Regions from separate parts of the Lysobacter humi (ex Lee et al. 2017) genome, predicted to be linked through region 2. Evidence: predicted binding sites of a transcription regulator. Region 2 holds the regulator's gene; the other holds the start of a gene.

Region 1 (14,239 bases), on a different contig from region 2:
CCTTGCGCGGCTGGTTGCCGGCCTCGATGCAGGCGGCGGCGCGGCGCAGGCGCTCGCGCAGGCCGGCGAACATCAGCGAGATCAGTCGATGCGGATCGGCGTCGAGCACGGCGCTGCTGACGGCGGTCTGGCGGTACTGGTTGGCGTAGGCGCGGACGTTCATGGCGGAGGATTCGGTCAGGAGGATTTCGGCAGCGCGGCGATCTGCTGGGTGAGGTAACTGCTCATGCTCTGCATCTTCGAGACGAGCGTGTCGAGCTGGGTGAACTGGCGGCGGTAGGCCGCCTCGAAGCCTTCGATGCGCTTCTCGAAGTTGAGCTTCTCGGTCGAGAGCGACTTCATGCGCGAAGTGAGTGCGGAACTGCGGCCTTCGAGCAGGCCCTTGTCGCCGCCGTAGTTCTTCGCGAGCGAACGCATCGTGGCGCCGAGGCTGCTGTCGTCGCCCAGGAGCTTGCGGACGGCGGCCGGATCGGCGGCCATGGCGGCGTCGAACTTCGCGCCGTCCAGGCTCAGCGAGCCTTCGACGGACGACTTCACCCCGAGCGCGGTCAGCGCGTCGTAGCTGGAGACGACCGCATTGCGTAGGTTCTGCGTGATCGAGCGCGGCGCCGGATCGCCGCTGAGCGGGCCGGCGACCTTGCCTTCGCCGCCGGCCGCGCCCTGCGTGCGCAGCTGCGAGAGCGCCACGTTGTAGGCGCTGATGAAGCTCAGCACCGACGCCTTGAGCGGGCTGGTGTCGCCGGCGACCTCGAGCTGGAACGTCTTGCCCGGGTCGGCCTTGGTGAGGTTGAGCGTGACGCCGTCGATGACGTCGGTGAGCGTGTTCGAGGTCACGGTGCGGGTCACGCCGTCGACGATCACCTGCGCATCGCGCGCCTGCACCGTCTCGGTCATCGTGCCGCCCGGGGTGGCGAGCACCGCGAGGCCGCCGTCGCCGCCGCTCGCCGTGATCGCGAGCGTGCCGGCGGTGCCGACCTTGTTGGAGGCGAGCATGAGCACGTCGCCCGCGTCGCCGCGGACCACGGTGGCGCCGAGCTGGTTGCCGGATGCCTTGTTGATCGCGTCGCGGATGTCCGACAGCGTGCCCTTGCCCGGCTCGACGGTCACGCGGATCGGATCGCCGCTGCCGATGCGGATCTCGAGCGTGCCGTGGCCGACCTGCGTCGCCGCGGCGACCGGCGCCGACTGCAGCTTCTGCGCGGTCGCCAGACGCTCGACGCTGACCTGGTACTTGCCGATCGACGCGGTGGCCGCGGCGCTCGCGGTGTAGCCCGCGTCGGCCGCCACGCCGGTCTTGCGGCCGAGGGTGGAGCCGGCGCCTTCGAAGCGCTTGAGCACGCTCTCCAGACCGCTCATCGCGCCCTTGAGCGCGCCGAAGGCCGAGATCTGCGCCTGCGTCGTCTTCTCGATGCGCGCGAAGCGTGCATCGGTCGGCGCGCGCTCGGCGGCGACGAGCTGCGAGACGAGCGAGTTGACGTCGAGGCCGGACCCGACGCCGGGGCTGGATATCGCCATGACGCACCTCCTGCTGATCGGGCCGGAGCGGCGGGATGCCGTTCCTCGTGGAGGCTTTATCGGCCTGCCCGGACGCGCCTTGAGAACGCGCGCGCACCGATCGACCGAAGGGCGACCGGCGACACGCTGCACGCGTCCCCGCCATGCAATGCGCGCGCCAGCGACCGTGCACGCAAAGAAAAACCCCGCCGGAGCGGGGTTCTTCGTGGAGCTGCGAGCCGCGGCCGGATCGGCCCGCGGGGTCGACGGGCGCCGGAGCGCCCGCCGTCGCCGGGATCAGCGCAGGAGGCTGAGCACGCTCTGGGTGGCCTGGTTGGCCTGGGCGAGCATCGCGGTACCGGCCTGCGAGAGGATCTGCGTGCGCGAGAGCTCGGCGGTCTCCTTCGCGTAGTCGGTGTCGCGGATGCGGCTGCGCGAGGCCGACAGGTTCTCGGAGGTGGTCGTCAGGTTCGAGATCACCGACTGGAAGCGGTTCTGCACCGCGCCGAGGTCGGCACGCGAGCTGTTGATCTGCGCGAGGGCCGAGTCGATCGTGCTCAGTGCAGCGCTCGCGCCCTGGGCCGTGCTGATGTTGAGCGCGGCGACCGAGCTGAAGCTCGAGTTGTTGACGCCGGCCGAACCGAACACCTCGGCATTGGCGTTCGCCGTGGCGATCGCACCCTTGCTGCTCGACAGCGAGACCGTGCCTGTCTTGATCGCCGAGACCGTGGTGCCTTCCGTCAGCGTGGTGCCGCCGAAGTTGGCCGTCTCCGTCGCGCCGCCGCCGTTGGCGTAGTCGCGGAGCTCGATGTTGCGGCCGTCGGTGGTCGACAGCGTGATCGAGTTCTTCGAGGACGAGGACGTGAACGTCGCGGTGATGCCGGTGTTGTTCGACACGCCGTTGATGGCCGAGACCAGGTTCGACAGGTCGTTCGGATCCGCGACGTTCGCCGAGACCGCCGAGCCGTTGAGCGTGAACGAGACCGCGCCGGCGGCGCTGATGCCCGAGAGCGTGGTGCTGTTCGAGGCCGTGGCGGTGACGCCCACGCCCGAACCGGCCGTGTTGATCGCCGCGGCGATCGCATCGGCGCCGGAGTTCGCGGCGTAGGTGATCGGGCTCGTGGTGCCGCCCTGCGCGGTGGTGATGGTGAACGCCGTGGCGGCGGTGGCGGCGTCGACGCCGTTGGTCACCGCGCCGGACGCGCCGGTCACGACATTGCCGGTGATCGTGCCGTCGGCCGTCAGGGTGTGCGCGCCGAGCGAGGCGGTGCGGGCATCGACGATGCCGGCGACGCTGATCGTCTGGCCGCTGTTGGCGCCGACCTGGAAGTCCTTGTTGGCGAACGAGCCGTCGAGGAGCTTGAGGCCGTTGAACTCGGTCTGCGAAGCGACGCGGTTCATTTCCGACGTCAGCTGCGAGGCTTCGGCCTGGAGCGCGGCGCGGTCGGAATCGGAGTTCGTGGCGTTGGCCGACTGCACGGCCAGCTCACGGACGCGCTGCAGGTTGTTCGACACTTCGCCGAGGGCGCCTTCCGCCGTCTGCGCCAGCGAGATGCCGTCGTTCGCGTTGCGGGCGGCCTGGTTCATGCCGCGGATCTGCGTCGTGAAGCGCTCGGAGATCGCGAGGCCGGCGGCGTCGTCCTTGGCGCTGTTGATGCGCAGGCCCGAGGACAGGCGCTGGATCGAGGTCGAGAGGCTCGCGCTGTTCGTCGACAGGTTGCGCTGCGCGTTCAGCGACATCACGTTGGTATTGATGATGGACATCGTCTTGTCTCCCAGTGAATGCCGGCGGCGGCGAAGGCCCTTTGTGCCGGCTTTGCAGGGTTCGGCGGGATTGCCTTCGCCGCTGCTGTGAGGAGTAACGGCACCTCCCTCGCGGGCTTTAGGCCGCTTGCGGAAAAAACGCTTGACGTGCAGGCGTTTGCGAAGCAAGCGGCAGCAACGCGTACGCACGTTCGGCGCGGCGCGCGAAAACTTTAGGCGGGGCGGGCGGCCGCCGTTGCGGAACGTCGTCCGCAGGTGCCCGCGTCGGTATCGGCCAGCGCGCGGCCGGCTGGAGGCCGTCGTGCGTCAGGCAGTGCCGTGCGCGATCCCCACGTACAGCGGGATGCCGACGAGGATGTTGATCGGGAACGTGATGCCGAGCGACATGCCGAAATACAGCGACGGATTCGCCTCCGGAATCGCATGGCGTACGACCGCGGGCACCGCGATGTACGACGCGCTCGCCGCGAGCACCATCAGCAGGGCGGTGTCGCCCTCGGCGACCCCGAGCGTGCGGCACAGGCCGAGCGCCAGCATCGCGTGCACCGGCGGCGCGAACAGCGCATAGGCGAGCAGCCAGGGCGACTGCCCGCGCAGGCTGCCGAGATGGCGCGACGCCGACAGGCCCATGTCGAGCAGGAAGAATGCGAGCATTCCCTTGAAGAGGTCGCCCGCGAACGGCTTCATCGCCGCCTCGCCCGAGGGGCCGGTGAGCAGTCCGACGACGAGTGCGCCGAGCAGCAGCAGCTGCGCGCCGTCGGTGAACGATTCGTGCAGCACCCTGCCGATCGGCATGGACGCGGCCTGCGTCGATGCGACGCGCGCCTGGCGATGCCGCACGAGGTTCGCGAGCAGCACCGCCATGATGATCGCCGGCGATTCCATGAGCGCCATCGCCGCCGCCATGTGGCCGCCGTAGGGCAGGCCGTGCGTGTCCATGTGCTGCACGGCGGTGATGAAGGTGACCGCGCTGACCGAGCCGTAGGTCGCGGCGATGGCCGCCGCGTTGAACCCGTCCAAGCGCCGCCGCAGCAGCACGTAACCGACCGCCGGCACGATCACGGCGAGCGCGAGCGCGCAGGCCAGCCCGAGCGCGACGTCCGCGGTGAGGCCCGACTTGTGCAGCGCGAACCCGCCCTTCAGGCCGAGCGCCATCAGCAGGTAGAGCGAGAGGAAGCGCGCGACGGGCTGCGGGATCTCGAGGTTCGAGCGCAGCGTGCCCGCGATCAGCCCGAAGACGAAGAACAGGATCGCGGGGTCGAGGAAGCTCTGCATGCGCGGCACCGGGTCGAAGGCGGGCGCGAGGATATACGTCGTCCGCGCCGCCGCGGGACGGCGCCGTACGGGCGGCTCAGTCCGGGTCGCGCAGCTTCGCGGCGTGCAGGCGGTCGAGTTGCATCACGTAGCGCAGCAGGCGTGCCTGGTCCTGCACGGGCAGGTCGACGAAGCTGCAGCCCGCGCGCCAGACCTTGCGGCCGCGCTGGTCGATGCGCTCGGCATGCTGCACGCGCAGCGTCACCGTCATCGGGCCCTGCTCCGGCAGGTCGAGCACGACGCCCGGGATCGTCCCGCCGGTGGTGAGTACGAGCGAATGGTCGTCACTCGACAGCACCGCCAGGCCGCCGCCGCCGATGTCGGCGATGGTCGCGCGGGTGGTTCGCGCGCTACCGTCGGGCGACTGCGCGGGGATCAGGCAGTGCAGCTGGCCGGCCGGCTCGCGCCGCACGAACTCGCGGCGCTGCAGGTGCATCACCTTCTGCGGAAGCGCGACCTCGAGCGCCGGATGGCCCTCGAACGTGCCGCGACGCGCGGCGCCGGTGGCGAAGCGCACGGTGATGCGGTCGACCGAGCTCTCGAAGCGCAGGCGATCGGCGGCGAGCAGGCGCTCGGTGAGTGCGTCGTCGCGAGGCACGTCGACCCACAGCGAGCCCTCGCCGAAGCCGAGCACGGCGGAGACGGCCTGCGCGGTGCCGGCCGCGTGGACGAGCAGCGTGCAGCGCTTGTCGACGAGCTGGCGCAGGCAGCCGCGGATGTCGGCGGGGTGATGAAGCATGTACTTCTCGTACAGGCTTTCGCCGTCGGCGGCGGGGCCGGTCAGGGCCTCGGTCATGCGGTCGTCCAGGGGCGGGGCGGAGCCTTCGGCTCCGGGCAGGTTCGACATCGGTCGGGCCTTACAGCTTGTCGAACAGGGACAGGGACTGTACCCGGAGCATGCTGCGTTGGGCAGCCTCGATCGCCGTGAGCTGCAGGCTCAGGCGGCTGCTCGCCTCGGCATAGTCCACGTCGCGCAGACCCGAGAGCGTGGAGCGCAGGCTGATGTCGGACTCGGCGCGGTCGTCGGCGGTGGCCTCCAGGGCGGCGAGCCGCGCGCCGGTCGACGTCCGGAAGCCGATGAAATGCTCCTGCGCGGTGGCGATGTCACGCAGCGCGGCGCCCACGCCGTTGCCCACGCGCGCCAGCTCGGCCGGGGTGGCCTGCGGCGCGACGAGCACGTCGGCGAGCTGCTGCAGGGTGGAGAAGACGTCCTGCCGCGGCGCCGGCGCGATCGCGAAGCTGTCGCCGGTGGCGGGGCTGCCGGTGATGCGGGTGGTCACCCCGGCCACGGTGAGGGTGGCATCGCTGCCGGCATACGTGCCGGTGCCGACCACCGCGTTGGCGGCGTCGACGACCTGCCACTGCGTGGGCGAGGTGAACTGCAGGCTCAGGCTGCGGCCCGCCCAGACAGACGGGTCGCTCGCGACGACCGACTGCAGCACGCCGGTGCCGGTGTTCGACGCGCCGGCGCGGCCGCGGATCTCGCCGTCGCCGCCGAGCGCGCGCATGAACACCTCGCTGCCGGGATCGGCGTCTATCAGGGCGACGTCGGGGCCCACGTCCACGCGGTTCTGGCCGTCGTCGCCGTGGTAGGTGACCGTGCCCGCGGCGTCGGTGAACGGCACGACGCCGTCGCGCTGGCCGGCGAACAGCGCGCGGCCGTTGCCGTCGGTGCGGTTGGCGACGGCGATCAGGCTCGAGCGCAACTGGCGGATCTCGGTGGCGATGAGCGCGCGGTCCTGGCGCGAGATCGTGGCGTTGTTGGCCTGCACCGCGAGCTCGCGCGCGCGGTTGAGGTAGTCGCCGGCATCGCCGAGCGCGCCTTCCTGGGCGCGCAGGCGGTTGTCGAGCAGGTCGGCACTGCGGCCGAAATGCTCGAGCGAGGCGACGGCGTGATCCAGCCGCTGCGTCTGCGCCATGCCGGTGGGATCGTCGGCCGCGCGCTGCAGCTTGCTGCCGGTGGAGAGCTGCTGCTGCGTCCTGGCGAGCTCGCTCTGGCGGTTGAGCAGTGCGGTGAGGCCCTGCTGGTGCAGCCCGGCGGTGGAGATGCGCATGGTCATCGTCGTCTCCGTCAGCGGCTCACGGCGCCGAGCAGGGTCTGGAACATGTTGTCGGCGGTCGAGATCACCTGCGCCGCGGCCTGGTAAGCCTGCTGGAAGCGCAGCAGGTCGGCGGCCTCCTCGTCGAGGTTCACGCCGCTGGTGGAATCACGCTCGGCGATCACCTGGTCGTGCAGGGCGGTCTGCGCCTCGAGGTTGAGCGCGGCGTGCTGCGCCTCGCTGCCCACGCGCGCGGTCAGGCGGCTCAGGCCCGTGGTGAGCCCGGTGGCGCCGCCGTCGAGCAGGCCGCGCTGGTCGAGCCCGCCGAGCAGGCGCGCATTGCCGTTGTCGGTGCTGCGCGCGGGCGTGCGCGAGAGGTCGAAGGTGTCGCCGGCCTCGGGCGCGCCGTCGAACGTGACCGACCAGCCCGCGCCGGTGATCGGCTGGCCGGCGGTGTAGGCGAACGGGCCGGCGCCGTCGACGGTGTAGTTGGTCGCGTCGATGAAGTCGATGCGCGCGGTGGTGAAGCCGGAAAAGGCCGCGGCATTCGTCACCTGCATGCTGCCGGGGCGCGCATTGCCGAGGTTCGTCGCGTCGACGGCCACGCGGAACGGCGCGGCGGCGGCGATCGCATTCGGATCCCGCTGCGCGACCTTGAGGCCCGCGGCGGCGTCGAGCGTGGGACGCAGGCTGAAGCGGTCGCCGTTCGCGGGCGCGCCGCCCACCACCAGCGACACGCCCTCGATCACGAACGGGCTGCCCGAGGTGCCCGCACCGGCCATCGCGACCGGCTCGCCGGTGCCGGGGCGCACGGCGCTCCAGCTGCCGCCAGCGAAGCGCAGTTCGACGTCGAGGCCCTTGAGCGCACCGACGTCGGCGATGCCGGTGGTGAAGGTCGCGGTACCCGTGTTGCCGCCGTGGCCCTGCACCGGCGGCGCCGGGATCGAGAAGAAGTCCGTGCCGGGCGCGCCGTTGTAGTCGACGCCGCCACGGTGCGTGGCATTGAAGCTGGCGGCGAACGCGGTGGCGAGGCGGCCGAGCTCGGCGCGCGCCGGGTCGAGCACGCGGCCGCGGAATTCGAGGATGCCGCCGATCTCGCCGGAGACCGCGCCCGGCGGCAGCTGCACCGGGCCGCCGACGCTGTCGAGCGCGAGCACCTTGCGGTCGGCGCGGAAGGGATCGGCAGTGAGCGCCAGCTTTCCGGCGCGGTCGCCGAGCACCAGCGGCTGGCCGCCGGCGAAGACGTTCATGGCGCCGTCGTCCTGCTCGACGATCTCGGCACCGGTGAGGCCCGCGAGCCGGGTGATCCGCAGATCACGCTGGTCGATCAGGTCGTTGCTGGCATTCGGCCCGGCGACCACGATGTCACGGTTGAGCCGCGCGATCTCGCCCGCGAGCTGGTTGGCCATGTCGACCTGGCCGGCGAGGCGGTCCTCGGTGTCGCGGCCGAGCGTCGCCATCTGCGCGTCGAGCGTGCGGAAGCGGCTGGCGAGCGCGTCGCCGGCATCGATCATCGACTGCCGCGCGATCGACGAGCCCGGTTCGGCCACGACCGACTTCGCCGCGCCGAAGAAAGCGGCCCACGGCTTCGACAGGCTGGTGGCGGGATTGCCGAGCACCGAGTCCAGGCGCCCGGCGGCGTCGTTGAGCTGCTGCAGGCGGCCCATCTCGCCGCTGCTGTCGACCTGCCGCGCGAACACGAGCCCGTCGGCGAGTCGCTGCAGCCGCGCCACCGATACGCCGTTGCCGACGTAGCCCACGCCGGTGTTCTGGCCGACGCGGTTTTCGAGCTCGACGCGCTGGCGCGAATAACCCTGGGTGTTGACGTTGGCGACGTTGTGGCCGACGGTGCCGAGCGCGCGCTGGAAGGCGAGCAGGGCGGAGGAGCCGGTGGAGAGCACGCTCATGGCTTATCCCTGCTCCAGCGAGGCGAGCGCGCGGCGCATCGTGGCGCCGTTCGCGATCGCGGTGATCTTGTTGGCGTACGACGGGTCCGTCGCATAGCCGCCCTTCTGCAGCGCGCTCGCAAAACGGTGGACGTCCTCGCCGGTGCCGCGGGCGTCGGCATAGCGCGAGCGGCCGAGCAGCTTCGCGTAGTCGGCGAAGCTCTCGGCGGCCGAGGCATAGGCGCGGAAGCTGTCGCGGATGTTCTGGCGCACGCCGTTGACGTACTCGTGCGTGCCCGAGGCCACCTTCGCGCCGTTCCAGCCCGTCGCCTTGATGCCGAACAGGTTGTGCGAGACCGCGCCCTTGTCGCCGCCGACGAGGCGACGGCCCCAGCCGGTCTCGAGCGCGGCCTGCGCGATCAGCGCCTTCGCCGACACGCCGAGCTCCTCAGCGGTCTTCTTCGCATGCGGCCAGAGGGATTTGACGAAGGCCTCGGGGCTGCTGCAGTCGAGCGGGGTGAGCGGGCCGCAGTCGGCCGCGCTCGCCGCAGTGCTCTTGCCGATGCGCGGCGCGGGCGGCGTGGGCAGCGGCGTGGCGGCGGGCATGGAGACGCCGGCGTTCGTCGGGGCGAGGCCGAGGCTGCTGCCGAAGTCGAGACGGAAGCCACCGCCGGCGGGCTGCGCCATTGCGAGCGGCGCGGACGGCCGAGCGAGCGGCAGCGGGGCGGTCGGCGCGATCGGCCCCTGCGGGGCGGTCGAGCGCTCGAGCTGGCGCATGATCATCGGGGTCAGGCCCAGCCCGCGGCCCCTGGTGAGCTCGCGCGACAGCTGCTGGTCGTACATGTCCCGGTAGGTCGAATTGTTCCCGCCGAGCGGATCGCCGCCGGTCGTGGCCCGCATCGACTTGATCATCATGTGCGCGAACTGGGTCTCCAGTTCCTGCGCGGCCTTCTCCATGGCGGGCCGGGACGTCGCCTTGGCGGCGGCGCTGTCGAGGGCGATGGCGGTCTGGAGGCGCATGGCAGGACCGATGCAAAGGGCATGCCGCAGGCGGCGGTGACGGGGTCTTGGCGCGGGAATCGGAACTCGGGCGGGGCAGGGACGACGGGCCGGAGAGGGCCGGCCCGGGATCGTTAACGGCCGCTGGGGCGCGGGCTTAGATGACTTCGAGCTCGGCGCGCAGGGCGCCGGCGCGCTTGAGCGCCTCGAGGATCGCGACGATGTCGCCCGGCGCGGCGCCGACGGCATTGACCGCGCGCACGATCGCGTCGAGCGACGCACCGCCCTCGAACTTGAACATGCGGCCGCCGGACTGCGTGGCCTCGAGCGTCGACTGCGTGATCACCGCGGTGCCGCCGCCGGCGAGCGCGTTCGGCTGGCTGACCTGCGTGGACTCGGTGATCGAGACGGTGAGCGAGCCGTGCGAGACCGCCGCCGGAAGCACGGAGACCTGGCCGCCCATCACGACGGTGCCGGTGCGCGAGTTCACGATCACCTTCGCCGCCGCGGCGCCGGGCGCGATGTCGAGCGATTCCAGCCGCGCGAGGAAGGCGATGCGGTCGCCCGTCGGCGGATTGATCTCGATGGTGACGCCGTCGAGCGCGCGCGCATGGCCGGGGCCGAAGGCGCCGTCGATCGCCGAGACGATGCGCGTGGCGGTGGTGAAGTCGGACTGGTTGAGGTTGAGCGTGACCGTGCCGCCCTGCGCGCCGCCGGGCACCGCGCGCTCGACGATCGCGCCGTTCGGGATGCGGCCGGTGTTGGTGGCATTGACGGAGATGCGCGAGCCGTCCTTGCCCTGCGCGCCGAAGCCGCTCACCACGAGTGCGCCCTGCGCGACGGCATAGACCTGCCCGTCGGCGCCCTTGAGCGGCGCCATCAGCAGCTGGCCACCGCGCAGCGAGCCGGCATTGCCGATGCTGGAGACGGTGATGTCGATCGTCTGGCCCGGCTTGGCGAACGCCGGCAGCTCGGCGCTGATCGCCACCGCGGCCACGTTCTTGAGCTGCGGGTTCACGCCCGGCGGGATGGTCACGCCGAGCTGGTCGAGCATCGACTTGAGCGACTGCACGGTGAACTGCGTTTGCGAGGTGCGGTCGCCCGAGCCGTCGAGGCCGACGACCAGGCCGTAGCCGACCAGCGGATTGCCGCGCACGCCGGCGACCTGCGCGAGGTCCTTGATGCGCTCGGCCTGCGCGGGCGCGCCGATCGCGAACAGGCCGAGCACGGCGAGCGCGGCCTGCAGGAACGTCAGACGCGCGCTGCGCGTCGGCGCGGTGCGGCGGAAGAAGGTCGCGGCGGTCATGTCGGTGGCCTCAGTACGGCATCACGGCCGAGTTGAAGAAGCGGCCGAGCCAGCCCATCGCGTTCGACCGCGCGAGCGTGCCGCGGCCGCCGTAGACGATCTTGGCGTCGGCCACCCGCTCGGAGCTGATGGTGTTGTCGGCGGCGATGTCGGACGTGCGCACGATGCCCTGCACCTGCACGACTTCGTCGCCCTGGTTGAGGCGCAGCTTCTTCTCGCCGGCCACCAGCAGGTTGCCGTTGCCGAGGTCCTGCACCACGGTGACGCTCACCGTGCCGTCGAGCGAATTGCTCTGCTTGCTGTCGCCGCCGCCGGCGAAGTCGCGCGAGCCTTCCACGCCGACCTGCAGGATGTTGCGGCCCTTGTAGGTGACCGACTGGCCCGCGATGGTCGGCGCCGCCATGTCGATCGACGAGCTCTTTGTGACGGCCGTCTGTGCCTGCGTGGTGGAGGCGGTGTTCTCGACGAGGATGATCGTGAGGATGTCGCCGACCTCGCGCGCCTTGTTGTCCTCGAACAGGCGCATGCGGCGCGTGCCGCCGCCGCTGGCCGATGCGTAGATCGAGCCGCCGCCGTCGCCCGCCGACGCGAGCGTGACCGGCTGCACTGCCGGTGCCACGGGCTGCGCGGTCGCCGCGCGGTAGGCCTGTGCCTGCGCGGCCATCCGCGCGTGGATCTGCGAAGGCGTCGGCACGGTCTCGTCCTGGCGGAACGTGCGCACGTCGCCGACCACCGCGGCGCAGCCGGTGAGCGAGGCGAGGGCGAGGAGCAGGGCGGTCGTCTTCATCGCGGTCACAGGTTGTTGTTGAGGTAGGCGAGCATCGAATCGACGGTGCTGATCGCCTTGGCATTGGTCTCGTAGGCGCGCTGCGTCTCGATCATCGACACGAGCTCTTCCACCACGTTGACGTTCGAGCTTTCGACCGAACCCTGGACGAGCGTGCCGAGGCCGCTGCTGCCCGGATTGCCCTGCTGCGCGGGGCCCGAGGCACCGGTTTCGGCGAACAGGTTCTCGCCCTTCGCCTGCAGGCCCGCGGGGTTCACGAAGTCGACGAGCGTGAGCGAGCCGACCTGCACGCCCTCGGCCTGGCCGGCGACCTGCGCGGTCACGGTGCCATCCGCGCCGATGGTGAGCGACTGCGTGCCCTGCGGCAGCTGCAGGCCGGGCTGCACCGGATAGCCGGAATTGGTGACGAGCTCGCCCTGCGAGTTCACCTGGAACGTGCCGTCGCGCGTGTACGCCGACGAGCCGTCGGGCATCAGCACCTCGAAGAAGCCGCGGCCGTTGATCGCCACGTCGAGTGCGTTGCCGGTGGTCGACAGGTTGCCCTGCGAGAAGCTCTTCGCCGTGGCCGCCACGCGCACGCCCGTACCGACCTGCAGGCCGGTGGGCAGCTGCGTCTGTTCGGACGTGGAGCCGCCGGGCTGGCGCACGGTTTGGTACAGCAGGTCCTCGAAGCTCGCGCGGTCGCGCTTGAAGCCGGCCGTGTTGACGTTCGCCAGGTTGTTGGAGGTGACGGCCATGCGCGTCTGCTGCGCATCGAGGCCGGTCTTGGCGATCCAGAGTGCCTGGGTCATGGCGGTGTCCCGTCAGGTGCGCGATCAGCGCGAGGAGAGGAGGGAGTTGGAAGAGCGGGCGTTCTCGTCACCGCTCTGCAAGACGCGTACCTGCATCTCGAACTGGCGCGCGAGCTGGATCATCGAGACGAGCATCGTGGTGGCCTGCACGTTGCTGCCTTCGACCGCGCCGGAAACCAGGGCGGCCCCGGCGGCAGGCGGAGGCGCATCCGCGCCCGGCGGCGTGCGGAACAGGCCGTCCTCGCCGCGGACGAGGTCGGTCGTCTTCGCCGCGACCACCTGCAGGCGGCCGGCCTCGGTGATCGTGCTCGCCGGCTGGCCCTGCGGCACGATCGAGATCGTGCCGTCGCCGCCGATCGAGATGGTCTGGTGCGGCGGCACCGACAGCGGCGCGCCGCCGGCATCGAGCACCGGCAGGCCACCGGCGGTGGTGAGCAGGCCGTTCGCCGTGAGCTGGAGGTCGCCGGCGCGCGTGTAGGCGGTGCTGCCGTCGGGCGCCTGCACGGCGAGCCAGCGATCCGGGTGCAGCGCGACGTCGAGGTCGTTGCCGGTGGTGCGGATCTGGCCCGGCGCGCCGCTCACGCCCGCCATCTGCGGCATCGCCGCGACGCGCGAGCCGAGGCCCTGGCCGGTGACGGGGACGGCGGTGGTCGCGGTGAGCGTCGCCTGGAAGCCGACGGTGTCGGCGTTCGCGAGGTTCTGCGCGACGCCGGCCTGCGCGCGGAGCGAGGCGCTGGCGCCGGTCATGGCGATGTAGAGCGACTTGTCGATCATGGTCCCGCCGGGTGGTGGTGTGGCCGCTTGGGGCCGGCGGGGGAGGCCTTGCAAGGGGCGTTCCTGCGGGGCGGTTCTCTCTCGCGCAACGCTCCCCTTTCGCGAAATCAGTTGTCACCGGCGTCGCGTCACTGCCGCTTGGCATAGCTTTGATGCGAAGGCGTTTCGTGCGCTGGCGCGCCCGAGTTCCTTTTCTTTGCTGGCCCAAAGAAAAGGAACCAAAAGAAAGGGCCTTCCCCGGGTGGAGCCCACAGCAGGCGACCGGATAAGGCGCGGGCGGCGTCCACACTCGGCATCCTGCCTCGGGTGGACGCGGCGACCATCCATGGCCGCCGCCCTCCGGGCCTCCGGTTCGCTCGGCTCACGTTACTGCTCGGAAGAGCAGAGGACGCCGTCCTGCCGTCCCTCCCGTTGCCTCTTCTCGCCTTTTCGCCTATGCGAGCTTGCAAGTGCCGGTGCCAACCGTGAGACCCGAAGGGCGGCGCGCAGGACGCGCGCCGTCGCCACCCGAGCCAGGATGGCGAGTGTGGCGATCCCCGGCGTAGTCGCCCGATCGCGAGCTGCAGATCCGTCGGGGAAGCTGCTTTCTTTTGGTTACTTTTCTTTGCAGCCGCAAAGAAAAGTGACTCGGGCGCGTCAGCGCACGAAACGCTTTGGCCTTGCTCCAAAGGCGCACGACTAAGCACACAAGCGAACACAAAAAAGCCGCCCCGCCCGGGATATCCCCCGGCCGGAGCGGCCCACTCCCCCCACAGGAGACTTGTGACGCGTCAGCGGATATTGATCACCGTCTGCGTGATCTGATCCTGCGTCGAAATCATCTGCGCATTCGCCTGGAAGTTGCGCTGCGCCGTGATCATGTTCACCAGCTGCTCGGTCAGGTCCACGTTGGACGCCTCGAGCGCGCCGCCCTGCACCGCGCCGAATTCCGACGAGCCGCCGAAGCCGCGCCGCGGCTGCCCGGAGTCGAACGTCTCGGCCCAGCCGTTGTCGCCGACGGGCTGCAGGCCCTGTGGATTCGCGAAGTTGGTCAGCACCACCTGGCCGAGCGGCGTCGACACGCCGTTCGAGTAGCGCGCCTGCAC
Region 2 (14,239 bases):
TGCGCTCTACCGCCAGTGCAAGATCGACCAGGAGATCCCGGTCAAGCTGTATGCGGCCGTCGCGCAGGTGCTGACCTACCTGCACCACCTGCGCCACTGGCATCCCTCGCGCGGGCCGATGCCCGCGCTCGTGCAGGTCGACGTCGGCGCCGACGGCGCGCCGGATGCGCCCGACGCCCCGCGCGGGGGTGACGCATGAGCCGCGCCGCGGGCGTCATGCAGTCGCTGAAGGGCGGTGCCGCCGCGCCGCTGATCGTGCTCGGCATGCTCGCGATGGTGACGGTGCCGCTGTCGCCGCTCGTGCTCGATGCCTTCTTCACGATCAACATCGCCATCTCGCTGGTGGTGATGCTGGCGGTGGTCTACGTCAAGCGCCCGCTCGAGTTCTCGATCTTCCCCAGCGTGCTGCTGATGGTCACGCTGCTGCGCCTCGCGCTGAACGTGGCCTCCACCCGCGTGGTGCTGCTGCACGGCCACCAGGGCGGTGCCGCCGCGGGCCACGTCATCGAATCGTTCGGCCAGTTCGTGATCGGCGGCAGCTACGCCGTCGGCCTGGTGGTCTTCGCGATCCTGACGATCATCAACTTCATCGTCGTCACCAAGGGCGCCGGCCGCATCTCGGAAGTGTCCGCGCGCTTCATCCTCGACGCCATGCCCGGCAAGCAGATGGCGATCGATGCCGATCTCAATGCAGGGCTGCTCACCCGCGAGGAAGCCAAGGCCCGCCGCGAGGACGTGCGCAACGAAGCGGACTTCTACGGCTCGATGGACGGCGCCGGAAAGTTCGTCCGCGGCGATGCGATCGCCGGCCTGCTCATCCTCTTCATCAACCTGATCGGTGGCGTGCTGATCGGCGTCCTGCAGCACGATCTCGGCTTCGCGCAGGCGGCCGAGACCTACTCGCTCCTCGCCATCGGCGACGGCCTCGTCGCCCAGCTGCCCGCGCTGCTGGTGTCCACCGCGACCGCGATGCTCGTCACGCGTGCCACGACCGAGCAGGAAATGGGCGAGATCGTGCACAAGCAGGTCTTCGGCCACCATCGCGCGCTCACCGTCTCGGCGGCGATCCTCGGCCTGGTCGGCATCGTGCCCGGCATGCCGAACATCCCGTTCCTGCTGGCCGCCGGCGGCATGGGCTATGCGGCGTGGCGCATGCACAGGAAGGCGAAGGAAGCGGCCGAGCAGCCGGTGCCGGATCCGTCGCTCGCGGTCACGCCGCCGCCGTCGCCGAACGCCGAGCTCACCTGGGACGAGCTGCGCCCGGTCGAGCCGCTGTCGCTGGAGGTCGGCTACCGGCTGATCCCGCTGGTCGACAAGGCGCAGGGCGGCGAGCTGCTCGCTCGGCTCAAGGGCGTGCGACGCAAGCTCACGCAGGACATGGGCTTCCTGATCCCGGCCGTGCACGTGCGCGACAACCTCGAGCTCGCGCCGAACCACTATCGGATCATGGTCCACGGCGTGCCGGTCGCGACCGGCGAGCTGCAGCCTGACCGCGAGATGGCGCTCGACCCCGGCCGCGTCTTCGGCCAGCTCGAGGGCATCCCCACGCGCGATCCGGCCTTCGGCCTCGATGCGGTGTGGATCAGCCCCGGCCAGCGCGCGCATGCCGAATCGCTCGGCTATACCGTCGTCGACCCGGCGACCGTGGTCGCCACGCACCTGTCGCACGTGGTGCGCGAGAAGGCCTCCGAACTGCTCGGCCACGACGAGGTGCAGCAGCTGCTGGCGAACGTCGGGAAGGCGTCGCCCAAGCTCGTCGAGGAATTGACGCCCAAGCTGCTGCCGCTCTCCACGATCGTCCGCGTGCTGCAGTCGCTGCTGGCGGAGAAGGTGCCGCTGCGGCAGATGCGCCAGATCGTCGAGGCGCTGCTGGAGCACGGCGCGATCACGCAGGACCCGGCGCAGCTCGTCGCCACCGTGCGCACGGCGCTCGGCCGCTTCATCGTGCAGGAGCTCAACGGCCTCAACGAAGAACTGCCGGTCTATACGCTGGCCCCTGCGCTGGAGCGCGTTCTGCAGGATTCGGTGACCGGCCAGGGCGCCGCGCTGGAACCGGGCCTCGCCGAGCGCCTGCACCAGAACCTCAGCGAATGCGTCACGCGCCAGGAGAGCAAGGGCGAACCCGCGGTGCTGCTTGTGCCCACGCCGATCCGCTCGTCGATCGCGCGCCTGGTCCGCCACAGCGTGCCGCAGCTCGCGGTGCTGGCCTACGGCGAGGTCCCGGAGGACAAGCGGCTGCGGCTGGTGGGATCGATCGGGTGAGGCAGGCCGCGCTTCGCGCGGCACTGCCGCGCGGACGCCGGAAACGCCCGCGCCGCGGGCGCAAGGCCGGAGGGCGAGGACCGTCGGCTGCCCTCCCATTGCAGAGCGCACCCGGTGGCAGTGCCGCCTGACCGGCCAAGCGCGACATGGAGCGAGCAGCCGGCGTCGCCTGGACCGCAGGATGCGCCGAAGCTCGTCGCCGAGCAGGGCATGCACCGCTCGCCGGGGTACCGCGGCGGTCGCCAGCAAAACCCGTCGTCCCTGAACGAGTCATCGCACGGCCGCTAAAGTCCGCCGCTTTCTCGACGCCGCCCGCTGGCACGCGCATTGCAGATCCCGGCATGTAGGCCCCTCGGGGCCCCATCCACCGAGATCGACCGATGAGAATCAAGCGCTTCATCGCCCCCGACATGCGCACCGCGCTGAAGATGGTGCGCGAGGAGCACGGGCCGGATGCCGTGATCCTGTCCAACCGCCCCGTGCACGGCGGGATCGAGGTGGTCGCCGCCACGGATTACGACGAGGCACTGGTGCAGCAGGCGCTGCGTACCGCTGCCGACCCGGCCGCGCCGGTCGTCGCGCCCACGTTCACCCCGTCCTTCGTCGAGACGCGCCCGGCCACCGCGCTGGATGCGATCGAGGACTTCGCGCCGGCCACGCTGCCGGTCGCGCCGCAGCCGCACGTGGTGCGGGCGGAGAAGAAGGTCTCCCGCGCCGAGGCGATGATCGCCGCGCTGGGCGGCAACACCGCGCATGCCGAGCGTGCACGCAGTGCGCTCGCCGATCGCGCCCGCGGCGTTGCCCGCATGGACGCCGAATCCGCCGCGCCGCCGGCGATCGCCGCGATGCTGCGCGAGACGCCGCATGCCGAGGCGACGGTGCCGGCCAGGGCCGGTGACGACTTCCGCGCCCTGCTCGCCCGCCTCACCGATGCGGACGAGCCGCAGCCCACCTTCAGCGCACGCGCCGCGCAGCTCGCGCAGTACCAGGCGGTCGAGGCGCCAATGGCGCAGGACGACATCATCGAGGCGCCGGTCGCGGACGTGCCGGCCGCACCGCAGGCCGTCGAAGCGCCCGTCGCCGTCGAAGCGCCGATCGCCGTCGAGGTCGCAGCACCGGTCGCAGCCGAGCCCACGCCGATCGTCGTGCCGGCGCCGGCGGTCGAAGCGGTCGCCCCGACCCTCGCCGCCATCCCGACGCCCGCCCCGGTGGCGGCCGCGATTCCGGCACCGCCGGCGCCCACCTTCGCCGAGCTCGTCGAGGCCGCGCCGGTCGCGGCACCCGTGCGCACCGCGCCGGTCGTCGACACGTTCGACGCGCTGGCCGAGATGGCTGCGGCGCAACTGCCGGCGCCCGCGCCGGTCGCCGCCGCGATCACCGTCGCCGCGCCGCCGACGCTGCAGGTGGTCGTCAGCCAGTCCGAGGATCCGACCATCGTGGCCATGCGCAACGAGCTGAGCTCGATGCGCCAGATGATCGAGCGCCAGATGGGCCAGTTCGCGGTCGAGCGCCTGCGCGGCTCGCCGGCGCGCGCCACCGCCTTCGAGACGATGCAGGCCTACGGCATCGACGACGCGCTCGCGCAGACGATCGCCGGCCGCATCGATCCCCGCCTGGATCCGGCCAAGGTGCGCGCGCCACTGCTCGCCGAGCTCGCGCGCATGCTCACCATCGTCCGCTCCGAGCCGCTCGAGGACGGCGGCGTGTTCGCGCTGATCGGCCCGACCGGCGCCGGCAAGACGACCACGCTCGCCAAGCTCGCCGCGCGCTTCGCGCAGCGCCATCGCGCGCGTGACGTGGCGCTGGTCACCACCGATGTCGAGCGCCCCGGCGCGCGCGAGCAGCTCCATGCGCTCGGCCGCAAGCTCGGCATCACCGTCTGCGAGGCGCAGGGCCCCGAAGGCCTCACCGACGCGCTCGACCAGCTCGTCGACTACCCGCTCGTGCTGGTCGACACCGCCGGCTACGCCGCGCGCGACAAGGCGCTGCTCGGCCAGGTCACCTGGCTGCGCGCCACGCGCAACCTGCGCAGCCTGCTCGTGCTGCCCGCCAACCTGCAGACGCAGGACATGGCGGAGGCCGTGCGCCGCTACCGCATGGCGCAGCCGGAAGCCGTCGTGCTGACCAAGCTCGACGAGACCGGCCGCCTCGGCGGCGCGCTCTCGGTCGCGATCAAGCATGGCCTGCCTCTTGCATACACCACGGCAGGCCAGCAGGTGCCGGCCGATCTCGAAGCCGCCGACGCCTCCCGCCTGGTCCTCCAGCTCGAAAAACTCCGTCGCGCCGCCGACAACCCGCTCGCCACCGAGGAACGCCATGTCGTCGCCTAACCCCATCGCCTCCTCCGCGCGCGTGTCCGCGAACGATCCGGGCCCCGTCCGCGTCATCGCTGTCGCGAGCGGCAAGGGCGGCGTCGGCAAGACGTCGGTCTCCGTCAACCTGGCGATGTCGCTCCAGAACGCCGGCCAGCGCACGCTGCTGCTCGACACCGACCTCGGCCTCGCCAACGTCGACGTGATGCTCGGCCTGTCGCCGCGCTTCACCCTGAGCGATGTCTTCGCCGGCCGCTGCGACCTCGCCGACACGCTGCTCGAAGGCCCCAACGGCCTGCTCGTGGTGCCCGCCGCGAGCGGCAAGCGCCACATGACCGAACTGACCCCGGCGCAGCACGTCGGCCTCGTGCACGCCTTCAGCCAGCTCGACGTGCCGATCGACGTGATGATCATCGACAACGCCGCCGGCATCTCCGACAGCGTGCTGACCTTCTGCCAGGCCGCGCAGGACGTGATCGTGGTGGTCTGCGACGAGCCGGCCTCGGTCACCGACGCCTACGCGCTGATCAAGGTGCTCTCGCGCGAGCGCGGCGTCACCCGCGTGCAGGTGCTCGCCAACCAGGTCGGCCATCCGAGCGAGGGCCGCCAGCTGTTCGAGAAGCTCGAGCGCGTCACCTCGAAGTTCCTCGACGTCACCCTCAACTACCTCGGCGCGATCCCGCGCGACGAGTGGCTGCGCCGCGCGATCCAGCGCCAGGAAGCCTGCGTCGACGCCTTCCCCGCGGCGCCCGCCTCGATGGCCTTCCGCGAGATCGCCAAGCGCGCCGGCCAGTGGCAGACGCCGACCGGCCCGCGCGGCCACGTGGAGTTCTTCATGGAACGCCTGATCCCCGCTGCCCGGAGCGCGACCGCATGAGCACCCCCGCGACGGCCATGAAGGCCAACCAGTACCGCGCCACGCGGCAGACCGCGGAAGCGTTCGACGCGACCGCGATCGTCACCCGCCACGGCGAGCTCGTGCGCCGCATCGCGCACCACCTCGCCGCGCGGCTGCCGGCGAGCGTCGAGGTCGACGACCTCATACAGGCCGGCATGCTCGGCCTGATCGAGGCCGCGAAGAACTTCCAGGCCGACCAGGGCGCGGCGTTCGAGACGTATGCCTCCATCCGCATCCGCGGCGCGATGATCGACGAGATCCGCCGGGGCGACTGGGTGCCGCGCAGCGTGCATCGCCGCTACCGCGACGTCGTCGCCGCCACGCGCCAGGTCGAGCAGGCCAACGGCCGCGCGGCGAACGCGAACGAGATCGCGCAGGTGCTCGGCGTCTCGCTCGACGACTACCACCACATGCTCGAGGACGCCTCGCGCGGCCAGCTGCTCTCGCTCGACGAGCAGATGGACGACTTCGACGGCGAGCCGCGGCTGGCCGCGAGCTGCAACCTCACCCCCGCCCGCGAGCTGGAGCACACCGTGTTCCGCCAGGCGCTCGGCGAGGCGATCGGCGACCTGCCCGAGCGCGAGCAGCTCGTGCTCTCGCTCTACTACGAGCAGGAGATGAACCTGCGCGAGATCGGCGCGGTGCTGTCGATCAGCGAATCGCGCGTCTGCCAGATCCACGGCCAGGCGATGCTTCGGCTTCGCGGGCGTCTGGGTGACTGGCGCGACACCGCGGTGGAGCAGGCGCAGGCGTGATGAAAATCACGTTCGCGGGCTGAAAGGTCGGCGAACGGGTCGTGTAGTACGCGGTATCGAGCAGAGGCGCGGCATCGGGCCAGCGCCAACGCCGCGAGCGGGTGACGCAGCGCGTGGCGACGCGGCGGGACACACCGCGACCGAATTTCTTCCTGGCGCCCTCAAGACCCGGCACGCGACGCCGATAGCAGACTGAGGAACGCGGAGAGCCCTCACCCATGGACAAGAACATCAGGATCCTGATCGTCGACGACTTCTCCACGATGCGCCGCATCGTGAAGAACCTGCTCAACGACCTCGGTTTCTTCAACACGACCGAAGCCGAAGACGGCAACAGCGCGCTCGTCGAGCTGCGCAAGGCCAAGTTCGACCTCGTCATCACCGACTGGAACATGCCTGGCATGCCGGGCATCGACCTGCTCAAGAACGTCCGCGCCGACGCCGCGCTGTGCAAGATCCCGGTGCTGATGGTGACGGCCGAAGCCAAGCGCGAGCAGATCATCGAGGCCGCGCAGGCCGGCGTGAACGGCTACGTGATCAAGCCGTTCACCGCGGGCACCCTGGCCGACAAGCTCGCCAAGATCTTCGAGCGCATCGAGGCCGCGGCATGACCGCCGCGCCCGGCATCGCCGAGCCGGAACGCAGCGCGGTCATCGCCAAGCTGCAGGCCGCGTTGTGGGCGCTGGAGCACGACGACAACGCCGCCTGGCGCGCGAACGTCGACGAGCTGATCGAATGGCGCACGCAGCCGCTGGTGCAGGGCTTCGTGCGGCTCGCGCGCGAGCTCGCCTCGGCGCTGGGCGACGACGGCCGCGGTGCGGGCGCGGCCTCGCTGCCGGACGCCTGCGCGCGCCTCGAGCACGTGGTGCACCTCACCGAGACCTCGAGCATGCGCACGCTCGACCTGATCGATGAATGCGGCCGCCTGCTGGGCGCGCTGCCGGAGCCGCAGGACGATGCGCAGCGCGAAGCACTCGCCGGGCTGCGTACCCGTTTTTCCGAAATGACGCTCGCTCAGGGCTACCAGGACCTCACCGGGCAGATCATCCTGCGCGTGGTGGAGCTGGTGCGCGCGGTGCACGCGGGCCTCGGTGACATCGTCGCCGCGCAGGAGCCGCTGCAACTCAACAACGGCAACCGCGGCACCGGGCCGTCGCTGGCCGGCCTCGATCCGACGCCGGCCACGCAGGACGGCGCCGACGACCTGCTCGCGGAACTGGGGCTCTGAGCGATGGGCGGTCTCGACGGCGGCGCCTCGGACATCCGCGCGGACTTCATCATCGAAGCCCGCGAGATCATCGACCAGCTCGGTGAGCAGATGGTCGTGCTCGAGCGCGCGCCCGAAGACCGCGACGCGCTCAACACCGTCTTCCGCGGCTTCCACACGGTCAAGGGCGGCGCCGGCTTCCTGGACTTCGCGCCGATGGTCACGCTCTGCCACGCCGTCGAGGACCGCCTCGACGTCGCGCGCAACGGCCAACTGCCGCTCGACGCCATGGCCTTCGACGGCGCGCAGCAGGCGCTCGACCTGCTCGCCGACATGCTCGACTGCGTGGCCAACGGCCGCGAGCTTCCCGCCGTCCCGCACTTCCTGCTGGACAGCATGCACATCGACGGGGCTTCTCCGGCCTCTCCCGGCGCGGCACCGAAGGCCGCGACGGTCGAGATGCCGGAGAACCTCGACGATCTCGACTTCGACGCCCTGCTCGACAGCCTGCATGGCAAGGGCGCGTTGCCGACCACGCTGCCGGTGGCCGAGCCGGTGCCTGTCGCCGCGCCGGTCGCGATCGTGCCGGCGCCGCAGCCGGCGCCTGTCGCGCGTCCCGAGCCGGTGGCCGGTGGACGCCGCAGCCCGGCCGCGAACGATGCCGGCGAGACGACGGTGCGCGTGGACGTGCGCCGCCTGGACGCGATGGTCAACCTCGTCGGCGAGCTCGTGCTGGCGCGCAACCGTCTGAAGACGATCCGCCCGCGCCTGCGCGACGAGGACCTCGACCGCGCGGTGACGGCGCTCGACGCCGCGACCTCGCGCCTGCAGTCGGCGGTGATGACCGCGCGCATGCAGCCGGTCGGCCGCGTGTTCTCTCGCTTTCCCAAGCTCGCCCGCGACGTCGCGCGGCAGGTGCAGAAATCCGTCGAGCTGGAAGTCATTGGCGCCGAGACCGAGCTCGACCGCAACCTCGTGGAGGCCCTGTCCGACCCGCTGGTACACCTCGTGCGCAATGCGATCGACCACGGCATCGAATCGCCGGAGGCCCGCGTGCGCGCCGGCAAGCCCGAGCAGGGCAACGTCCGCCTGTCGGCGCAGCAGGAAGGCGATCACGTGATGATCGAGGTGCGCGACGACGGCGCCGGCATCGATCCCGACAGGATCCGCGAGAGCGCGATCCGCAAGGGCCTGATCGATGCCGAGGCCGCGGCCCGCCTGTCGCCCGACGAATGCCTGCAGCTGATCTTCCTCGCGGGTTTCTCCACGCGGACGGAAGTGAGCGACCTCTCCGGCCGCGGCGTGGGCATGGACGTCGTGCAGAGCAAGATCCGCGAGCTCGCCGGCACCGTGCAGATCCAGTCCGAGGTCGGCGTCGGCACCCGCATGTCGATCCGCGTGCCGCTCACGCTCGCGATCCTGCCGACCCTGCTCGTCGAGATCGAGGACGACGTCTACGCGCTGCCGCTGGTGCGCGTGGTCGAGGTGCTCTCGCACACCGGCGGCAAGACGATGTGGATCGACGGCCAGAGCGTGCTCGACCTGCGCGAGCAGCCGACACCGGTGCTCGACCTGCGCACGTGGCTCGACGTGGAGCCCGCGCGCGACGCATCGGCGACCGGCGTGGTGCTGCAGGCGGGCGAGCAGCGCTTCGTGCTCATCGTCGACCGCGTGCGCGGCCGCGAGGAAGTCGTGATCAAGGCCCTGCCCCGCACCCTGCGCGGCCTACCCGGCTACGCCGGCGCCAGCCTGATCGGCGACGGTCGCATGGCGCTGATCCTCGATGTGGACGCGCTCCACGAAACGGGCGTGCGCACGCGGAAGATCGCCGCGTTCGGCTGATCCACGCCTGCTTCGACGTCGTTGCGAGCCCGGGATTCCCGGGCTTCTTCGCTTTCGGAGCGGAGCGCATCCCGGTGGGCCCGTGGCCGGCCGGTGCCATCGGGGCGCCGCGGCGGCAGCGGCGGCGACGCGTGGCCGGACTCGGCGCGCCGCCGATTCGTGCCCGGCGCACGCCGGAGCTCAGCCCTTGACGCAGACCACCTGCCGCAACGTGTGCTCGACCGACACGAGGTCGGACTGCGCCGCCATCACCGCGTCGATGTCCTTGTAGGCCGCCGGGGATTCGTCGATCACGCCGGCATCCTTGCGGCATTCGATGCCGCGCGTCGCCGCGATGTGCTCCTCCAGCGAGATGCGCTCCTTCGCGCGGCCGCGGCTCATCACCCGCCCCGCGCCGTGCGAGCACGAGCAGAACGATTCCTCGTTGCCCTTGCCGCGCACGATGTAGCTGCGCGCGCCCATCGAGCCGGGGATGATGCCGAGCTGGTCGCGCCGTGCGCTCACCGCGCCCTTGCGCGTGACCAGGATGTCCTCGCCGAAATGCGTCTCGCGCGAGACGTAGTTGTGGTGGCAGTTCACCGCGTCCTTGTCGGTGCTGATGCCGGGAAAGTGCGCGCGCATCACCTGCATCACCGTCTCGAGCATCTGCAGCCGGTTCTCGGCCGCGTAGTCCTGTGCCCAGGCGAGCGCCTCCCAGTAGTCGTCGAAGAGCCTGGAGCCTTCGCTGAAGTAGGCGAGGTCGCGATCGGGAAGCGCGACCTGGTGGCGCATCATCTCCTCGCGCGCCCGCTCGATGAAGTACGTGCCGATGCGATTGCCCACGCCGCGGGAGCCCGAGTGCAGCATCACCCAGACGCGGTCGGCCTCGTCCAGGCAGATCTCGATGAAATGGTTGCCGCCGCCGAGCGAGCCGAGCTGGTTCGCCGGTGACTGCCTTGTGGCGACACCGGGATGGCGGTCCTCGATCGCGTCGTAGCGCGCCTTCAGCCGCTTCCACCGGCCGGACGCCGAATTGGGCACCACCGACCACGCGCCGCGGCTGTGCCGCCCCGGCGTATTGACGATGCCGTGCGGCACCGCGCGCTCGATGTCGGCGCGCAGCCGCGAGAGGCTGTCGGGCAGGTCGCGCGCCGCCAGCGACGTGCGCACCGCGATCATTCCGCAGCCGATGTCCACGCCCACCGCCGCCGGGATGATCGCGCCCTTGGTCGGCACCACCGAACCGACGGTGACGCCGATGCCGACGTGCACGTCGGGCATCACCGCGACGTGGCGGTGGATGAACGGCATGCCCGCGAGGTTGCGCAGCTGCTGCAGCGCCTCGGGCTCGAGCGGCACGCCGTCGACCCAGGCCTTGATGGGCGCGCGGCCGGTTTCCTGGAAGGTCTGCATGGGCCAGTCCGGTGAAGCGAGCGCCCTATTCAAGCATCGGCGCCGTATACCCCGGCTGAGCCGCCCCGGGCGTCGGCGCATTCAAGAAAAGCGGGCGCCCACCCGTTAACACCCCCGATGGACAGGCTCTCCCTCATCGGCGTGGTGCTGGCGCTCGTGGCGCTCATGGGCGGCAGCGTGCTCAAGGGCGCGGGCCTGTCGGGCCTGTGGTCGCCGGCCGCGTTCCTGATCGTGATCGTCGGCACGCTCGCCGCGATTCTCGTACAGACGCCGATCGCCACGTTCCGCCGCGCCATGCGCATCGTGCGCTGGGTCTTCCACCCGCCGGCGCGCGATCCCGCGGCGCAGATCGCGCGCATCGTGGAGTGGAGCACCGTCGCGCGGCGCCAGGGCCTGCTGGGCCTGGAGGCCGAGATCCCGTCGATCGGCGACGACTTCCTGCGCAAGGGCCTGCAGATGGTGGTCGACGGCAGCGAGCCCGATGCCATCCGCCAGGCGCTCGAGATCGACATGCAGAGCGCGCAGCACCGGGACATGGCGGCCGCGAAGGTGTTCGAGGGCATGGGCATCTACGCGCCCACGCTCGGCATCATCGGCGCGGTGCTCGGCCTGATGGCGGTGATGAAGAACCTCGCCGACCCGAGCCGCCTCGGCCACGGCATCGCCGCGGCCTTCACCGCGACGATCTACGGCATCGGCGCGGCGAACCTCGCGCTGCTGCCGATCGCGGCCAAGCTCAAGGGCGTGGTCAACGACCAGACCATCGAGCGCGAGATGCTCGTCGAGGGCCTGATCGCGATCGCGCAGGGCGAGAACCCGCGCAACATCGAAGCGCGACTCTCGGGTTATCTGCACTGATGGCCCGCCGTCACGTCCACGACGACCACATCAACCACGAGGCGTGGGCGATCCCCTACGGCGACCTCGTGACGCTCCTGCTCGCCTTCTTCGTGGTGATGTACGCGATCAGCTCGGTCAACGAGGGCAAGTACCGCGCGGTGTCCGACTCGCTCAATTCCGCGTTCGGCGGTCCGCCGCGCTCGCCCACGCCGGTGCAGCTCGGCCGGACCCAGCTGCGCGGTGCGGCCTACGACCGGCCCTCGCTCACCACCGCCGGCGCCGCCGGCCCGAGCCGCGCGGTGCCCGTGCCGAGTCCGCAGGTCCGCCCGACGATCATCGACGCCGCGGCCGCGAAGGTCGCGCGCGAGCAGAGCCAGCGGCAGCTGCAGGCGATCGGCGAGCGCATCGGCGATGCACTGTCGGGCCTGGTCGACCAGAAGCTCGTGCGCGTGCGTCGCGGCGCGGACTATCTCGAAGTCGAGATCCAGAGCGACCTGCTGTTCTCGAGCGGCTCGGCCGCACCGAGCGCGGTCGCGATCGACACCATCCGCGAGCTCGGCGGCGTGCTGCGCGGAGAACCCAATGCCGTGCGCATCGAGGGCTATACGGACGACCAGCCGATCCGCACCCCGCAGTTCCCGTCCAACTGGGAGCTGTCGGCGGCGCGCGCGGCGAGCGTGCTGCACGAGCTCGAAGCGACCGGCATCGCGCCCGCGCGGCTGTCGATGGTCGGCTTCGGGCAGCACCAGCCGGTGGCCGACAACGGCACCGCCCAGGGCCGCAATGCGAACCGCCGCGTGATGCTGGTGATCCTCGCCGCGCCGCAGGGCGCCGATTCCGTCACCCGCGCGATGCCCGTCGCGGCCGAAGAACTCCCCTCCGCGCGCGAGGCCGGCTGACATGAAGACCTGGGCGATCGCCAACCAGAAGGGCGGCGTGGGCAAGACGACCACCACGCTCTGCCTCGCCCGCGGGCTCGCGCAGGCCGGCTACCGCGTGCTGCTCGTCGACCTCGACCCGCATGCCTCGCTCTCGCACGCCTTCGGCGTCCCGACCGATCCGATGCCGCGCGGCTCCTACGAGCTGTTCACCGACGCGACCTGCATGCTCTCGCGCCTGGCGCAGAAGTCGTCGGTCGAGCGGGTGAGCCTCTGCCCGGCGCAGCCCGCGCTCGCCACGCTCGAGCGCCGCGGCGCGAGCCAGCCGGGCCTCGGGCTCGCGCTCGGGCGTGCCCTGCACGCCGCGCGCGACGTCTACGACTTCGCGCTGCTCGACTGCCCGCCCACGCTCGGCCTGCTGATGGTCAACGCGCTCGCCGCCGCCGACCGTCTGGTATGCCCGACGCAGACCGATCCGCTCGCGCTGCACGGCCTGCGCGACATGCTGCGCACCGCGTCGATGGTCGAGCGCTCGCGGCGCAGGCCGCTGCCGCGCAGCATCCTGCCGACGCTGCACGACCGTCGCACGAAATCCGGCGTGCAGAGCCTGCAGGAACTGCGCGACACCTACGGCGACCTCGTCTGCCCCGACGCGATCCCGCTCGACACGCGCCTGCGCGACGCGGCGAACCTCGCCGCCGGCGGCAGCGTGGCCAGCCGTGGCGCCGATGCCTACCGCGAGGCGCTGCAATGGCTCCTCGATCCCCTTTCGATGCAATGTGAAGCCGCATGACCATGGCCACCCTGGACGCCTACGTGGACGAACTGCTCACCGCGCCGCCGACGCCGGCGACGACGGCCGCCGCCTCGCTGCCGACGCCCGCTGCCGAGCCCGCGCCCGCGGTCGCCGTCGCGACCGCCGCACCGCCGCGCCATGCCGCGCTGGAACCGGCGGCACCGATCGCGCCGATCCCGCGCGTGCTGCCCGCCGCACCCGGCCGTGCGCGCACCGCCACCGGCGGCAACCGCTGGCTGCGCGTCTGCGTGGGTCGCGACAGCTATGCCTTCGAGCTGCTGCGCGTGCAGGAGGTGGTGCGCGTGGCACCGGTCGTCGCGATGCGTGGCGCCGGCCATGCGGTGCTCGGCGTGATGAACCTGCGCGGTCGCATCGTGCCGGTGTTCGACCTCGGCCTGTGGCTCGACGTCGGCGCCGTGCATGCGGAGGAGCGCTCACGCGTGGTGGTGATCGAGCGCGACGACGAGCTGATTGGCGTGCTGGTGACGGGCGTGGACGACGTGGTCTCGCTCGAGCGCGACCACGTCGAGCCGCCGCTCGCCGGTGCCGACCCGGGCCCGACGCTCGGTGTCGCCCGCGTATCCGACGCGCCGACGGTGCTGCTCGACGCCGACGCGCTGTTCGGCTGATCCGCGCCATCCGGAGCCCCCGTGCGGTGGCCGCGCGGGGGCTTCGTCGTCTGCGGGGACCGGCACCACCCACGCCGGAGCCTCGACCGCGGTCACCGTTCCGGACGCGGTCGAACGCTCAAGTCCCCTCGGGCCGTGCCGATAAATCCGACGTAGTCCCCGTGGCGAGGTGCGTCGTGACCGAACTGACCCTCCAATCCGACCTCGGCATCGAGCGTGTCGGCGACCTGCAGCAGACCCTGCTTCCGCACCTGGAAGACGACGAGCCTGTCGCGATCACCGCCGACCGCGTCGAGCGCGTGCATGCCGCCGGCATGCAGCTGCTGCATGCCTTCGTCCGCGACCGCGCCGGCGCGGGGCGCACCACCACCTTCAACCTCGCATCCCCCGCCTTCGTCAACGCCGCGCGCCAGCTCGCGCTCGCGGTG

Evidence for each region. Region 2 encodes FliA, which starts transcription of late flagellar genes. Its sites were predicted from a motif close to TAAAGTTTNNCNNNCNNNGGCCGATAA; they were not measured.
Region 1: a site for FliA is predicted at 3,447-3,473, ahead of ACYVJJ_RS14570 (flagellin N-terminal helical domain-containing protein). Genes of this name have one in related genera too.

The regions. Positions count from the first base shown of each region.
Region 1 covers NZ_BAAGTR010000012.1:740,490-754,728, reverse strand. Annotated here, with positions in the region: gene fliS (flagellar export chaperone FliS) at 1-163, opposite strand, end outside; gene fliD (flagellar filament capping protein FliD) at 178-1,515, opposite strand; gene ACYVJJ_RS14570 (flagellin N-terminal helical domain-containing protein) at 1,792-3,258, opposite strand; gene ACYVJJ_RS14565 (sodium-dependent bicarbonate transport family permease) at 3,565-4,533, opposite strand; gene ACYVJJ_RS14560 (flagellar brake protein) at 4,610-5,368, opposite strand; gene flgL (flagellar hook-associated protein FlgL) at 5,430-6,632, opposite strand; gene flgK (flagellar hook-associated protein FlgK) at 6,644-8,518, opposite strand; gene flgJ (flagellar assembly peptidoglycan hydrolase FlgJ) at 8,522-9,517, opposite strand; gene ACYVJJ_RS14540 (flagellar basal body P-ring protein FlgI) at 9,654-10,802, opposite strand; gene ACYVJJ_RS14535 (flagellar basal body L-ring protein FlgH) at 10,813-11,589, opposite strand; gene flgG (flagellar basal-body rod protein FlgG) at 11,595-12,380, opposite strand; gene ACYVJJ_RS14525 (flagellar basal body rod protein FlgF) at 12,405-13,151, opposite strand; gene flgE (flagellar hook protein FlgE) at 13,925-14,239, opposite strand, start outside.
Region 2 covers NZ_BAAGTR010000015.1:15,755-29,993, forward strand. Annotated here, with positions in the region: gene flhB (flagellar biosynthesis protein FlhB) at 1-199, shown strand, start outside; gene flhA (flagellar biosynthesis protein FlhA) at 274-2,262, shown strand; gene ACYVJJ_RS14960 (AAA family ATPase) at 2,643-4,592, shown strand; gene ACYVJJ_RS14965 (MinD/ParA family protein) at 4,579-5,451, shown strand; gene ACYVJJ_RS14970 (RNA polymerase sigma factor FliA) at 5,448-6,227, shown strand; gene cheY (chemotaxis response regulator CheY) at 6,446-6,838, shown strand; gene ACYVJJ_RS14980 (protein phosphatase CheZ) at 6,835-7,455, shown strand; gene ACYVJJ_RS14985 (chemotaxis protein CheA) at 7,459-9,276, shown strand; gene ACYVJJ_RS14990 (RtcB family protein) at 9,457-10,668, opposite strand; gene ACYVJJ_RS14995 (flagellar motor protein) at 10,786-11,526, shown strand; gene motD (flagellar motor protein MotD) at 11,526-12,407, shown strand; gene ACYVJJ_RS15005 (ParA family protein) at 12,409-13,179, shown strand; gene ACYVJJ_RS15010 (chemotaxis protein CheW) at 13,176-13,811, shown strand; gene ACYVJJ_RS15015 (STAS domain-containing protein) at 13,988-14,239, shown strand, end outside.